Regions from separate parts of the Cryobacterium sp. TMT1-2-1 genome, predicted to be linked through region 2. Evidence: predicted binding sites of a transcription regulator. Region 2 holds the regulator's gene; the other holds the start of a gene.

Region 1 (7,719 bases), on a different contig from region 2:
GAACTGCGGTGCTGTGGAACGGGTTGGGACTTAGAAGTCCATTCCGCCGCCCTGGTCGCCGGCCGGGGCCGGGTGCTTCTCGGGCTTGTCGGCGACAACGGCCTCGGTGGTGAGGAACAGTCCGGCAATCGACGCGGCGTTGAGCAGCGCGGAGCGGGTGACCTTCACCGGGTCATTGATGCCGGCGAGGAGCATGTCGACGTACTCACCGGTCGCGGCGTTGAGGCCCCAGCCGACGGGCAGGTTGCGCACCTTGTCAGCGACGACGCCCGGCTCGAGGCCGGCGTTGAGGGCGATCTGCTTGAGCGGCGCGTCGATGGCCACGCGCACGATGTTCGCACCCGTTGCCTCGTCACCCGTGAGGGAGAGCTTCTCGAAAGCGGTCTTGCCGGCCTGGATCAGCGCAACGCCACCACCGGCGACGATGCCCTCTTCAACGGCAGCCTTCGCGTTGCGGACGGCATCCTCGATGCGGTGCTTGCGCTCCTTGAGCTCAACCTCCGTCGCGGCGCCGGCCTTGATGACTGCAACGCCACCGGCGAGCTTCGCCAGGCGCTCCTGGAGCTTCTCGCGGTCGTAGTCGCTGTCGGTGTTCTCGATCTCGCTGCGGATCTGCTGCACGCGGCCGGCGATCGCCTCGACGTCTCCGCCACCCTCGACGATCGTGGTCTCGTCCTTGGTGATGACGATCTTGCGGGCGGTGCCGAGCAGGTCGAGGGTCACGTTCTCAAGCTTGAGTCCGACCTCCTCGGCGATGACCTGTCCACCGGTCAGGATCGCGATGTCCTGCAGCTGGGCCTTGCGGCGGTCACCGAAGCCCGGAGCCTTGACGGCGACGGACTTGAAGATGCCGCGGATCTTGTTCACAACGAGCGTGGCCAGGGCCTCGCCGTCGACGTCCTCGGCGATGATGAGGAGCTGCTTGCCGGTCTGGATGACCTTGTCAACGATCGGCAGCAGGTCCTTGATGTTCGAGACCTTGGAGTTGACGATCAGGATGTACGGGTCTTCGAAGACCGCTTCCTGACGGTCGGGGTCGGTCACGAAGTACGCCGACAGGAAGCCCTTGTCGAAGCGCATGCCCTCGGTGAGCTCGAGTTCGGTGCCGAGAGTGTTGGACTCTTCGACGGTGACAACGCCTTCCTTGCCGACCTTGTCGATCGCCTCGGCGATGATGGCGCCGATTTCAGCGTCACCGGCAGAGATGGAAGCCGTGGCCGCGATCTCTTCCTTGGTCTCGACCTCTTTGGCGTTCGCGATGAGCTCTTCGATGACGGCAGCAGTGGCCTTCTCGATGCCGCGCTTGAGGCTGATCGGGTCGGCGCCGGCTGCGACGTTGCGCAGGCCTTCGCGAACCAGCGCCTGAGCGAGGACGGTGGCGGTGGTGGTGCCGTCGCCGGCGACGTCATCCGTCTTCTTGGCGACCTCTTTGACGAGTTCCGCACCGATCTTCTCGTACGGGTCGTCGAGTTCGATCTCCTTGGCGATGGACACGCCGTCGTTGGTGATCGTGGGTGCGCCCCACTTCTTCTCCAGAACGACGTTGCGTCCGCGCGGGCCGAGGGTGACCTTGACCGTGTCGGCGAGGATGTTCAGGCCGCGCTCAAGGCCGCGACGGGCCTCTTCGTTGAAAGCAATGATCTTTGCCATAAGTGTTTCTCGTCCCTCCCGGACGTTCAAAAACGTGATGGGGTTAGCACTCATAAGGAGAGAGTGCCAAAGACGATTCTGGCACTCTGGTGCCGAGAGTGCAAGTGAACGGGCGGGGCGCTACGGCACCAGCTGGACGGAACCCTGCTTCGTCGGGACCAGCTCGATCCAGGTGTTGCCGGCGGCAAGCCGGATCGTCACGCCGTTACCGTCGACGAGACTGATCGGCGACGATGGGTATCGCTTGACCCAGGTGGCGCGCAGGCTCCGTCCGCCGGTCGAGACCCAGGCCTCTCCCGAACCGATCATGGTGGTCTTGGGGACGTCGCCGTAGCGCCGGTCGATGCCGACACGCATGACGACGACGTTGGTCGCCTTGAGCTGCGCGCCCTTGCTGTTGCGGTCCGGCGCGCCCTCCTGGGAGCGCAGGTAGTAATTCGCCTTGGCGTTCCAGGCCCAGGATGGCCAGCGTGCGGTGGAGAAGCGGGTCTGGATCGTGCGGATGGCCTTGCCGTCCACCACCGCTGACGACGACGCGGCGGTGGCCGCGTAGGCGAAGTGCTGCCTCGGCGGGGCCAGCTTGGGGTACCGGCCCACGAGCGTCCTGGCGTTCACCACGACATTGTGCGGGGACGACTTCGTGTCGATCCGGTAGAACAGTCCGCTGCGGTCGTAGTCGAAGACGGCGTTCACGACCGGGGTCGCCTCCATCGCCTTGACGAACTGCGGCTGGCCGCCGGAGTAGGCGACGATTCCGCCGAAGGGCGTAATGATGTCCGGATCCATCGGCCGGATCGAGCGCACCGGCCCGATCAGCTTCGGGATGTCCGAGTGCCAGACCCCGACGTAGCGGGTGATCCCGCCTTCGACGAGTTCCTCGAAGACGATGTCGGCGCTCTCGAGGCCGATCTGCGGCCTCGCCGCCTCGTGGTTGTCGATCTTCACCGCCAGCGACGGATGCGCCGCGCTCCCCGGAGGCACGGGTGTTCCGCGCAGCGGTGCGAGCACGGTCGCGGCCGGGGCCGTGTAGGTGGACACCCAGGCCTTCGCCGTCGAGGTCGGCTTGATGCTCGCGGTCGGCCGCGGTGCTTCGGCAGTGCAGGCGGCCAGAAGCAGGACCGGAATGACCGCGGCAACTATCCTCACGGTCACGCGTCGGCTGCGTTTCATCGCTTCACTGTTCTGATTCACCGTTTCACCCTAACGCCGCGCGGTGCTCCCGCGCGGCGTTGGGCGTGCAAGCCTCGAAACTGGTGCAGCTCAGGCCGGTCGAACCGACTCGGCCTGAGGGCCCTTCGCTCCGCTGCCAACCTCGAAGACGACCGCCTGGCCTTCTTCGAGGACTTTGTATCCGCTCATGTCAATGGCGGAATAGTGGACGAAGACGTCCTGCCCCCCGCCGTCAATGGTGATAAAGCCGAAGCCCTTCTCAGCGTTGAACCACTTTACGGTTCCGTGCGCCATGTGTTACTCCCCAGTGCTGTGATTGCGTCGGCACGGGCCCACTGGCCGCGCCGGGCCTTCCGCGGAAACTGCTTCGGTGCAGTGCCTGCGTCCACCATGGCCGTGCAACGGGTCCACCTCCACAGAGGCGAGCTGCACGGACAAAATGAGCGACCATGGCCGAGCGTAGCGAAGAGGCTCTGGAATAACAGGGGGTTGACAAATTGCCGGTCGATGGCTGAAAAGCAGGGCTGCCGGGCGCCCTATCCGGCCGGCGGAGAGTAGTCGTTGCCGACGACAACAGTGAGCTCGGCATCGGACTCCGCGAAGTCGTTCGCGAGCATTATTTCGGCCCCCGGCAGGGACTCTGCGACCCCCCGTGCCGCGCCCTCCAGGGCGGGGTCGGCGTAGTAGACGATCGTCTCGGCAACGTCGGAGGTGGCGGCGTCGCCGAGCGTCCCGACGGTCCACCCCTCGGAGCCGAGGACGTCTCCGACGGATCCGGCCAGACCCACCGTCAGGGTGCCGTTGAGCACGGTGACGGACAGGTTCGGGTCAACGGTCGGCTTCGGCGTGGGCGTCGCCGACGGCTCCGGCTTCGGCGTCGCGGTCGGGGTCGACGTGGCCGGGGCCGCAGTGGGCGCGAGTCCGGACGTGTCCGGCGCGAGGCGGTTGTTCAGGAACAGCAGACCCAGCGCTCCGATCGCGATCAGCACCACCGTGGCGGCCAGTGCCCACCAGAATGCCAGCCAGCCGCGACCCTTCTTGCCCGGGGCCCGGTGTGCGCCCACCCGGTCGAGAGCAGGCGGGTGGGCGTCGAAGCGGTCTTTCGGATAGGGCTGGGGCATTGTCAGTCTGGTTCGGTCTCGATCAGTCGGTGGGGAGTGCGGCGCGGCGCGCTCGCGCCTGTGCCCTGGCTTCGCGCATCCGATGCAGTCGCTTAACCAGCATGGGGTCGCGGGCGAGGGCCAGAGGTGAGTCGATGAGGGCACCCAACAACTGATAGTACCGTGCAGCCGAGAGACCGAATTCGGCCCGAATGGCCTGCTCCTTGGCGCCGGCGTGATTGCGCCACTGTCGTTCGAAGTCGAGGATCGCCACGTCCCGCGCGGACAGTGAGGCCGACTCCGGGCTGCCGTCGGCGGCCGGTTCGTGTGATTTCTCCATCGGCCACCTCTCCCTCGTCATCTCACCGGGCACGTGCCGCCCGCTTTCACCGACGCCGGCTACGGTCATCCTATTTGGGTGCGCCCGGTGCATGTCCGCCAACCGTACGCCGGTTCGAGTCTGTGGGAGTTCGCTGGACGCTGCCCGTGAAAGGAATGCCGGGGCGGCCGCGCGAGTTTAGGCTGATGGAGTGAGAACCGGGCGGCGCCCGGGAACGAAGGGACGCACATGGACCACGAAGTCAAGAAGTCTGAAGCCGAGTGGCGCGAGGAATTGGGGCCCGAGCGCTATGCGGTGCTCCGCGGGGCCGCGACGGAGCGCGCCTGGACGGGAGAACTGCTCGATGAGGCGCGCTCGGGCGTGTATACCTGTGGCGCCTGCAACGCCGAGTTGTTCAAGAGCGGCACCAAATTCGATTCCGGCTGCGGCTGGCCGAGTTTCTACGAGTCCGTGCGCCCCGAGGCGGTCGAGTTGATCGAGGACCGGACCCTGGGCACCGTGCGCACAGAGGTGCGTTGCGCCAACTGCGGCTCGCACCTGGGGCACGTCTTCGACGACGGCTTCGGCACGCCCACCGGAGACCGGTACTGCATGAATTCCATCGCGCTCAACTTCACGCCCGTCGAGTAGCCGGCGGTGTCGGCCGTTGCCGACGCGCTCGCGGCGCGCCGGTCGTACTCCAGGGTGACCCCGGATGCCCCCAGCCACGACGAACTGCTGCCTTTGGTAGCCGCCGTGGCACGTGTCGCCGACCACGGCGCGCTGAGGCCGTGGCGCCTGATCGAGGTGCGCGGAGACGCACGGCGGCGATTGGGCGATGCCCTGGTCGCGGCATCCGGCCACACGGCCGCCGAGGCGGCCACGACCGCTGCCAAACCGCTGCGCGCCGAACTCCTGATTGCCCTCGTGATCAGCCGCCGCGAGAGCGAGAAGGTCGCGGACTGGGAGCAGGATGCCGCGGCGGCCGGGGTCGCCCACGCACTGAGCCTGCTGCTGGCTGACGCCGGCTGGGGCGTGATGTGGCGCACCGGGCCCCACACGCGATCCGCGCCGGTTCGCCGCATGCACGAACTTGCCGACAACGAGGAGCTTCTCGGCTGGCTCTACGTGGGCGGCGTTCCGCCGGACGCCAAACCGGGGGTGCGCCTGCCCATCGATCCGGCCGAGTTCCTGACCGTTCTCTAGCGCCGAAACCCCTGGGCCGGGGCGGGCCTTAACGGGACTGTCCAGGGCCGGCCACGGGACTTGAACCCGTAACCCCCACTTTACAAGAGTGGTGCGCTACCAATTGCGCCAGGCCGGCATGAGGCCCGAGGGCCTCGAACACCCATCCTAAATCACAGAACCGAAAGGGCGGGCGCGTTCTACCCGGCCGGGGTCGTCGTCGGAGTGGGCGTCGGGGTGGACGTGGAGTACGTGGCGCCCGCCGACTGCAGCACGAACGCCGCGAATTCCTTGGGGTCCTTCAACGACCCGAGGTACTGCTTGCCGTTGACGAGCACGGTCGGCGTGCCGGTGACCTTGGGAATCGAGGCGTTGGGGATCGGGCCGGTCAGGGCCCGGTCGGTGGCGTCGAGAACCCAGGACTTGTACGTCAGGTCGTCGATGCACGTGTCGATCTTCGACAACGAGGACGTGACGCCCGAACTCCGCACGACCTGCTTGATTTGCTTGTCGGTGAGGCCCGCCGTGCCCTCCTCGGGCTGGTCGGCGAACAGGGCGGCGTTGAACGCGTAGAAGTCGTTGGGCGAGGAGTTCGCCACACAGGCAGCGGCATTGGCCGCGCGCAGGGAATACTGGGTACCGGCGGACTTGCTGGTCAGGATCGAAATGGGGTGGATCTCGACCGTCGCGGCCCCGGCCTCAACCCACTGGGCGATCTGGTCGCTGTTGTTCAGTTCGAACTCGCCGCAGTACGGGCAGAGGTAGTCGACGTAGACCCGGATGTCGGCCACGGTGCCGGTCGCGTCGGGCACCGAAGCGACGGGCTTCGCGTCGGGCTGGAGGGCGGGGGTCTTGACCGTGGTCAGCCCCTCGCCGATGAGCACGCCGTCGCTGGCCATGTTGGCCGGGCCCGGCCCGACCGGCCGGATGGAGTTGACGATGATCAGGGCGATGATGCCGACGATGGCGATGGCCGCCACGGCGATTCCACCCTGCAGGAAGACCCGGTTGCGACGATCCTTCTTCTTCTGTTCCTCGCGCAGCAGCGTGGCCTTTTTGCGGGCCGCGTCGCGTCGCTGATTCTTGGAAGGACGGCTGTCGCCTGGTCCGCCGTTAGTCATGAATAGTTGCTCCGAACGTGTGGATGCCCGCACTGTGTGTGCATAGCCCTCCACAGAGTAGAACGCGTGTCTGGGAAAACCCCAAACGGCGGCTGTACGCCCGCCGCGGGGCGAGGGCGGCTGCCATGCAATACTGGTCAGGATACCCGGCCCGCCTGGCGGGACAGGTGTCACATCCCACTCACAACGGATCGTCCGGCACGTTCCTGCCGGTGAAGGAGAAGAAAACCATGGCTTCGGTCACTTTTGACAAGGCAACCCGCCTCTACCCGGGTTCCACCCGCCCCGCTGTCGATCACCTCGACCTGGAGGTCGCTGACGGCGAGTTCCTCGTCCTCGTCGGCCCTTCCGGCTGCGGCAAGTCCACCTCGCTGCGTATGCTGGCCGGCCTCGAAGAGGTCAACGACGGCAACATCTTCATCGGCGAGCGCAACGTCACGGATGTCCCACCGAAAGACCGCGACATCGCCATGGTCTTCCAGAACTACGCCCTGTACCCGCACATGACCGTCGCCGAGAACATGGGCTTCGCGCTCAAGATCGCCGGCATCAACAAGGACGAGCGCGCCGCCCGCGTGCTCGAGGCCGCCAAGCTGCTCGACCTGGAGCCGTACCTCAGCCGCAAGCCCAAGGCTCTCTCCGGCGGTCAGCGCCAGCGCGTCGCCATGGGCCGCGCGATCGTGCGCCAGCCGCAGGTGTTCCTCATGGACGAGCCGCTGTCCAACCTCGACGCGAAGCTGCGCGTGCAGACCCGCACCCAGATCGCGTCCCTCCAGCGTCGCCTCGGCGTCACCACGGTCTACGTGACCCACGACCAGACCGAGGCGCTGACCATGGGCGACCGCATCGCGGTGCTCAAGGACGGCGTCCTCCAGCAGGTCGGCACGCCCCGAGACCTGTACGCGAAGCCGAACAACGTGTTCGTTGCCGGTTTCATCGGCAGCCCGGCCATGAACCTGTTCCTGGCCGACCGGGTCGACGGAGGCGTCAAGTTCGGCACCGCGACCGTCCCCGTGCAGCGCGACACCCTCGCTGGGGCGAGCGGCGACAAGGTGACCATCGGGGTCCGCCCGGAGGACATCCACCTGGCGACCGCGCAGGGCGAAGGACTCCAGGTTGAGGTCGACCTGGTCGAGGAGCTCGGCGCCGACGGCTACCTGTACGGTCATTCCAC
Region 2 (7,719 bases):
GCTCGACTACGAGCCGATCGGCTCGCAGGAAGCAGACCTGGTCAAGGTGGACATCCTGCTCCAGGGCGAGCAGGTCGACGCGTTCAGCGCGATCGTGCACCGCGACAAGGCCTACGAGTACGGCGTGCTGATGACCGGGCGGTTGCGGAAGCTCATTCCGCGGCAGCAGTTCGACGTGCCGATCCAGGCCGCGATCGGCGCCCGGATCATCGCCCGCGAGAGCATCAGCGCCATCCGCAAGGACGTGCTGGCCAAGTGCTACGGCGGCGACATCTCCCGCAAGCGCAAGCTCCTCGAGAAGCAGAAAGAGGGCAAGAAGCGCATGAAGATGGTCGGCCGGGTCGAGGTGCCGCAGGAGGCATTCATCGCGGCGCTCTCCGGCGACGAACCGCCCAAGAAAGAGAAGAAGTAGCCGGATGCGCCGGGAAACCTTCACCGACGCCGCCGTCACCTACGGGGCCATCGGCGGCACCCTCGCGCCCGACCTGCTCCGCTACCCGCCCCAGGGGCACCGGCCGCAGGAGCGCAGCGTGCGGCTCGGCAGCGGCGAAGAGCGCTTCCGCCTGGCCTCGCGGTCGCTGATGACCTGGGGTGTGCAGCGCGGCAGCGGCATGAGCGTCACCGACCTGGAAAGCGGAACCGGGGTGCAGTACTCCGGCCTCCGGTTCAACGCCGACGGCACCGCTGCGGCCGACCAGAACGGATCGGACAACGAAGAGACCTTCTCGGACGACGGCACGCCCTACATCATCAACGGCATGACGGCCCGGCTCAGGGTTCCCTTCGGTCCGTTCACCGTGACGGCGCCGGTGCGCGTGGTCTACGTGATCGACGAGGTCGACCGGGTCGGCTTCGCCTACGGCACGATGAAGGGCCACCCGGAAAGCGGCGAGGAATCCTTCGTCGTCGCCCGGCACGAGGACGACTCCGTCTGGCTGACGGTCAGGGCCTTCTCCCGCCCGAGCACCTGGTACTACCGCCTGGTCTGGCCGATCCTGCGGATGCAGCAGGCGCGGTTCACCCGGAGCTACCTCCGGGCCCTGCACCCCGCCGGCGCGGCGTAGGCGCCGATGGCCGGTCCTCAGCCCCTCGGAGACCCTGCCCCGGCGGACGGCCTGCTGCCCGCCGGGGCGGCGGTCGGCGCGCCGGAGCGCGACTTCGGCGTCTACCTGCACGTGCCGTTCTGCCGCGTGCGCTGCGGCTACTGCGACTTCAACACGTACACGGCGACCGAGCTGCGCGGCGTCAAGCAGAGCGACTACGCGAGCCAGGCCGTCCTCGAGGTCGAGGCGGCGGGCCGCATCCTGACAGACTCCGGGCTGCCGGCCCGCGAGGCCTCGACCGTCTTCTTCGGCGGCGGCACCCCGACGCTGCTGCCGGCCGAGCACCTGGCCCGGATGCTTGCGTCGGTGAGGTCCGTCTGGGGCATCGCCGCGGGCGCCGAGGTCACCACGGAGGCGAACCCCGACTCCGTCGACGAGGCCTACCTGGCCCACCTTGCCGGCGCCGGCTTCACCCGGGTTTCGTTCGGCATGCAATCGGCCGTGCCGCGCGTGCTGGCCACCCTCGAACGCACCCACGACCCCGAGCGGGTGCCGCTCGTCGTGCGCTGGGCCAGGGACGCCGGGCTCGACGTCAGCCTCGACCTCATCTACGGCACGCCGGGGGAGACCCTCGCCGACTGGCGAGCCAGCCTGGAGCACGCGATTGCACAGGCCCCCGACCACCTGAGCGCGTACTCGCTGATCGTCGAGGAGGGCACCAAGCTCGCCCGGCAGATCCGGCGCGGGGAACTCGTCCAGCCCGACGAAGACCTGCAGGCGGACTTCTACGAGCTGGCCGACGAACTGCTCGCCGCCGCCGGGTACTCCTGGTACGAGGTGAGCAACTGGGCCACGGACGACGCCCACCGTTCCCGCCACAATCTCGCCTACTGGCGCAGCCAGGACTGGTGGGGCGTCGGTCCCGGCGCACACAGCCACATGGGCGGCGTGCGCTGGTGGAACGTCAAGCACCCGGCCGCCTACGCGGACCGGGTGCTCTCCGGGCTCTCGCCTGCGGCCGGCCGGGAGACGCTCGACGACGCGACCCGGGAGGTTGAGCGGGTGCTGCTGCGGAGCCGCATCCGGGAGGGCATTGCGGTCGCGTCGCTGTCGCCGCAGGGACGCCATGAGGTCGCCGGGCTGATCGCCGACGGGCTGATCGACGGCGCGGCGGCGATCGGCGGCTCGATCGAACTGACCCTCCGGGGCCGGCTGCTGGCGGACGCGGTCGTCCGGCGCCTGACCGACTGACCGCGCCGGCAGTCGATCCCTAGCTGACGAACTTGATTGTGAGCGGGTAGGTGTAGTACCGGCCCGTGTTGGCTGCCATCGCGGCCATGATTCCGAAGACGATGGCGAGGATCCACGCCGCGCCGAGGATGAGGAAGCCGATCAGGAGGATCGCGGTGACGCCGCCCACGATGTAGGCGATCAGCAGGGTGATCTGGAAGTTCAGGGCCGTCGCCGTGTGCGCGCGGATGAACGGGCCGCGGTCCTTCAGCACGAGGTAGCCGATCAGCGCCGGCAGCGGGCCGAAGAGGATTCCGCCGATATGGATCAGCGTCGCCCAGAGCTTCTCGTCGGCCGGGTTCATCGGGGTCGGGGCCTGGTACTGGTTCGAGGGGGGAGGTGCTGAGGACATTCGGACTCCTTATGGTCTGGTCGGCACGGTCTGGTCGGCCCCTGGTGCGGTCACGCCGACACCAGAGTAGCGGCCGGGCTACTTGATCAGGCGAACCGCGAACGGGTAACGGTAGTGGTGTCCGTCCTTGGCCTGCTGGAAGCCAAGGATGGAGAAGATCAGGCTCACGACCCACAGCGCCACGGAGAAAATCCCGAAGATCCCACCGATCCCGAAGGTGATCGACGCCAGGAAGCTGGCGATGATGTTGATCGCCACGTAGCCGAAGACGAGGGTGATCTGGAAATTGAGGGCTTCCTTGGCTTCCTCCGCCGTGAAGCGGCCGCGATCCTTGAAGATCAGCCAGATGAGCAGGGACGGGAAGAAACTCAGGATGCCGCCGAGGTGGGCGAAGGAGGCCCACTGCCGGTCGTCGGCCTCGGTGAGCGGGGCGGCCGGAACCGGGGCGGGGCCCTGGTACGGGGCCCGGTAGGGGTCCTGGGGCGGTCGCTGGCCGCGGTACGGGTCGTCGGGGATCTGGGCGTTCGGATCGCTCATCGGGGTGCCTTTCAGCGAATGGTGCTCGTCGGCTGCCGGGGATTCCCGCGCCGATATGCATAAGCTACTGCCCCCGATCCGCTTGTAGCAATGGGTGATCCCGTGCGGGTCGCGGTATGATTGGCACTCAGGAAGGGCGAGTGCCAACACCGCCAACCACATGCCACGAGAACACGGCAGCACGAGCGGAGAGGGAAGCGACCCGTCATGGTATCTGATCGCAGCCTCGAGGTCCTGCGGGTCATCGTGCAGGACTACGTCGCTTCACGGGAACCTGTCGGGTCGAAGACCATCGTCGATCGGCACTCCTTTGGTGTGTCTGCCGCGACGATCCGCAACGACATGGCCCTCCTCGAGGAGGAAGAGCTGATCGTCGCCCCGCACACCTCGTCCGGGCGCATCCCCACCGACAAGGGCTACCGGGTCTTCGTCGACCACCTGGCCGACCTGCGACCGCTGTCCGCGGCTGCGCGAGGGGCCATCGAGACCTTCCTGGGCGAGTCCGCCGACCTCGACGAGGTTCTGGCCCGGAGCGTCAGGCTGCTCTCCCAGCTCACCCACCAGGTCGCCCTGGTGCAGTATCCGTCCCTGTCCCGCGCCAGGGTGCGCCACATCGAACTCGTTCCCCTGGGCGGCACCCGCATCCTGTCCGTGCTCATCACGGACTCCGGCCGGGTCGAACAGAGAGTGATCGAGCTGCCTCGCGCCCTCGACGAACAGCAGCTCGGCGATGTGCGCGCCCGGCTCAACTCCGCCGTGTCCGGCCTGAGCATGAGCGAGGCGGCAACGGCGCTGTCCGGCCCGGAAGGGCTGGTCCCACGGGACCTCGAGGATGTCGTCGGCCCGATCACCGCCACCCTGGGCGACCAGATCGGCGCGAACCGTCACGACAAGCTCGTGATGGCCGGCGCGGCCAACCTGGTCCGCACCGAACATGACTTCACTGGCAGCATCTACCCGGTGCTCGAGGCCATCGAGGAACAGGTCGTGCTGCTGCGCCTGTTCGGCGAAATGGCCACCGACCAGCACGGCGTCTCGGTGAGCATCGGGCGCGAGAACGCGCCGTTCGGACTGGGCGAGACGTCCGTGCTCACGAGCGGCTATACCTCGCCGGGCGGCGACCTTGCCCGGCTGGGCGTGCTCGGCCCGACCCGCATGGACTACTCCAACAACATGGCCGCGGTCCGAGCCGTCGCCCGGTACCTGTCCCGCCTCCTCGGCGAGAACTAGGTCCCGAACCCGCACCGCCCGCGAACCCACGGCCAGATCCTCACCATTTCCAGAACCTCACCATTTCCAGAACCTCACCCCCAAGATATTCAAGGAGAGCCAGCTTTGGCTGACCATTACGAAGTACTCGGCGTCGCCCGCGATGCCACCACCGACGAGATCAAGAAGGCCTACCGGCGCCTGGCCCGCCAGTTGCACCCCGACGTGAACCCGGGGGCCGACGCGTCCGAGCGGTTCAAGTCGGTCACTCACGCCTATGACGTGCTGAGCGACGCGAAACAGCGCCAGCAGTACGACCGGGGCGGGCAGGGCGGCGGCGGATTCGACAACGGCCAATTCGGCAACTTCGGCGACATCTTCGAGACCTTCTTCGGCGGCGGAGGCGGCGGGAGCCGCGGACCCCGATCGCGCCGCGAACGCGGCCAGGACGCGCTGCTCCGGGTCGAGCTCGACCTCGACGAGGTCATCTTCGGCACGCACCGCGACATCGAGGTCGACACGGCCGTGGTCTGCGGCACCTGCAGCGGCACCTGCTGCCAGCCGGGAACGGCCCCGGTCACCTGCGACATCTGCCACGGAACCGGCAACATCCAGCGGGCCGTGCGGTCCCTGCTCGGCAATGTGATGACGTCGAGCCCCTGCGGCTCCTGCCGCGGCTACGGCACCATCATCGCCACCCCGTGTGTCACCTGCCAGGGCCAGGGGCGCGTGCGTGCCCGCCGCAAGGTCCCCATCGACATCCCGGCCGGCGTCGACACCGGCCTGCGCCTGCAGATGCCCGGCAGCGGCGAGGCCGGCCCGGCCGGCGGCCCCAACGGCGACCTCTACCTCGAAATGAAGGTGCGCCACCACGACGTCTTCAGCCGCGACGGTGACGACCTGCTCTGCACCCTGGACATCCCGATGACCACCGCGATCCTCGGCACGACCACGACGGTCGCCGCGCTCGACGGCGACATCGAGGTCCAGTTGCGGCCCGGCGTGCAAAGCGGGGAGATCCTCACGATCAAGGACCGCGGCGTGACCAAGCTGCGCGGAAACGGCCGCGGCGACCTCCGGATCGGCGTGCAGGTTCTCACCCCGACCAAGCTCGACCACAAGGAGCGCGAGCTGATCGAGGCGTTCGCGGCCCGGCACAAGGTGCCCGCACCCTCGCTCAGCCACTTCCAGCAGGGACTGTTCGCGAAGCTGCGCGATCGGTTCCTCGGCTAGAAGCCGCCTGATGGCGCATTTCTTTCTCGACGAGTCGCTCCGGGCAGAGGACTGCGCCCCGGGCGCGGTCGTCCGCGTGGGCGGCAGCGAAGCCAGGCACGCCGTCACGGTCAGCCGGATCCGGCCGGGCGAGCAGCTGCTCCTCGGCAACGGCGCCGGGCTCATCCTCGGCGGCACCGTCGTCACGGCGGAGCCGACCGAGCTGTCCCTCCGCGTCGACACGAACACGGTGACGCCGCCGGCCAGGCCCCGGATCCTGCTCGTGCAGGCCCTCGCCAAGGGCGACCGGGACGAACTGGCCGTCCAGGCCGCCACCGAGCTGGGTATCGACGGTGTGATCCCGTGGGCGGCGGCGCGATCGGTGTCCCGGTGGGAGGGTGCGAAGATCGCCAGGGGCCGTGAGCGCTGGGCCAGCATCGTGCGCGAGGCCGGCAAGCAGTCGATCCGACCCTGGCTGCCGAGCGTCGAGGGCCTGGCGAGTACGAAAGCGCTGGCCGCCCTGGCCGGCTCCGCGCGGATGCTCCTGCTCGAGCCGACCGCCTCGGCCCGGCTCACCGAGGTGCCCGCGCCGACCGACGACCGCGACATCCTGCTCGTCGTCGGGCCGGAGGGCGGAATCGCCCCGTCGGAGCTGGCCATCCTCGAAGCGGCCGGCGCGACGCGGGTGCGCCTCGGCGACACCATCCTGCGCACCTCCACCGCGGGGCCGGCCGCGGTGGCCATCCTGAACGCGACGCTCGGCCGCTGGTAGCGCCGCTTAAGATAGAGACATGTCTTCCTCCGGCGCAGAACCGTCCATCTTCAGCCGCATCGTCGCCCGTGAAATCCCGGCGACGATCGTGGCCGAGACCGACCGCATCATCGCCTTCAACGACATCCACCCGCAGGCGCCCGTGCACGTCGTCATCACGACCAAGACGCAGCAGTACCGCAACGTGGTCGAACTCGCCGCGGCCGAACCCGCCCTGCTGGCCGAACTCGTCGATGTGGCCCGGCAGGTCGCCGACGAGCGCACGGGCGGGGAATTCCGCCTCGTCTTCAACACCGGCCCGTCCGCGGGACAGACCGTTTTCCACGTGCACGCCCACATCATGGGCGGACAGCTGAAGGAGGGGTCGCTTGGCTCCCACTGACGCGACGTCGGCCGGCGCCGAACGCGCAGAGCTCCGGATGCAGGTCGACGGGATCGCCATGGTGCGGCTCCTCGGGCCGCAGGATCGGTTCCTCGACACGATTGAACACGAGTATCCTGACGTCACTGTGCACGTGCGCGGCAACGACATCACCCTGACCGGGGACCCCGCACAGGTCGAAGCCGTGCGGCGCCTGATCGAGGAACTGCAGCTGATGCTCCGCGACGGCCGCGACCTCGGCGAGGCGGAGATCTCGACGTCGGCGCGGATGCTCGGCGCCGACAGCACCCGGAGCCCGTCTGAGCTGCTCGGCCAGGCCATCCTCAGCTCCAGGGGCAAGAGCATCCGCCCGAAGACCCTCGGCCAGAAGCACTACGTCGACGCGATCGACGAGAACACCATCACCTTCGGAATCGGCCCGGCCGGAACCGGCAAGACCTACCTTGCGATGGCCAAGGCCGTGCAGGCGCTGCAGCGCAAGGAGGTCGACCGGATCATCCTCACCCGCCCGGCAGTCGAGGCCGGTGAACGCCTGGGCTTCCTGCCGGGCACCCTCACCGAGAAGATCGACCCGTACCTCCGGCCGCTCTACGACGCCCTCTTCGAGATGATGGACCCCGAGCTCGTCCCCAAGCTCCTCGCGGCCGGCACGATCGAGGTTGCCCCGCTCGCGTACATGCGCGGGCGCACGCTCAACTCATCCTTCGTCGTGCTCGACGAGGCCCAGAACACCACGCCGGAACAGATGAAGATGTTCCTCACCCGGCTCGGCTTCGGCTCCCGGATGGTCATCACCGGTGACGTGACCCAGGTCGACCTGCCCGCCGGTGCGAGCGGCCTCAAGCTCGTCAGCCGTGTGCTCGACAATCTCGACGACATCCACTTCGTGCAGCTGACCAGCGCGGATGTCGTGCGGCACTCC

Evidence for each region. The regulator HrcA, encoded in region 2, represses chaperone genes, less so after heat shock. The targets are predictions, from matches to a motif close to TTNGCACTCGNNNNNNNCGAGTGCNAA.
Region 1: the regulator HrcA is predicted to act here: its motif matches at 1,694-1,720, upstream of groL (chaperonin GroEL).

Annotation. Positions count from the first base shown of each region.
Region 1 covers NZ_SOHC01000005.1:62,284-70,002, forward strand. Annotated here, with positions in the region: gene groL (chaperonin GroEL) at 31-1,650, opposite strand; gene E3T33_RS01025 (DUF3048 domain-containing protein) at 1,771-2,820, opposite strand; gene E3T33_RS01030 (cold-shock protein) at 2,911-3,114, opposite strand; gene E3T33_RS01035 (LytR C-terminal domain-containing protein) at 3,357-3,941, opposite strand; gene E3T33_RS01040 (DUF3263 domain-containing protein) at 3,964-4,260, opposite strand; gene msrB (peptide-methionine (R)-S-oxide reductase MsrB) at 4,489-4,890, shown strand; gene E3T33_RS01050 (nitroreductase family protein) at 4,897-5,445, shown strand; tRNA gene E3T33_RS01055 (tRNA-Thr) at 5,491-5,563, opposite strand; gene E3T33_RS01060 (thioredoxin domain-containing protein) at 5,625-6,545, opposite strand; gene ugpC (sn-glycerol-3-phosphate ABC transporter ATP-binding protein UgpC) at 6,776-7,719, shown strand, end outside.
Region 2 covers NZ_SOHC01000053.1:7,624-15,342, reverse strand. Annotated here, with positions in the region: gene lepA (translation elongation factor 4) at 1-412, shown strand, start outside; gene E3T33_RS09430 (DUF1990 domain-containing protein) at 417-1,064, shown strand; gene hemW (radical SAM family heme chaperone HemW) at 1,071-2,294, shown strand; gene E3T33_RS09420 (DUF4870 domain-containing protein) at 2,314-2,685, opposite strand; gene E3T33_RS09415 (DUF4870 domain-containing protein) at 2,764-3,222, opposite strand; gene hrcA (heat-inducible transcriptional repressor HrcA) at 3,430-4,452, shown strand; gene dnaJ (molecular chaperone DnaJ) at 4,558-5,664, shown strand; gene E3T33_RS09400 (16S rRNA (uracil(1498)-N(3))-methyltransferase) at 5,675-6,415, shown strand; gene E3T33_RS09395 (HIT domain-containing protein) at 6,435-6,797, shown strand; gene E3T33_RS09390 (PhoH family protein) at 6,835-7,719, shown strand, end outside.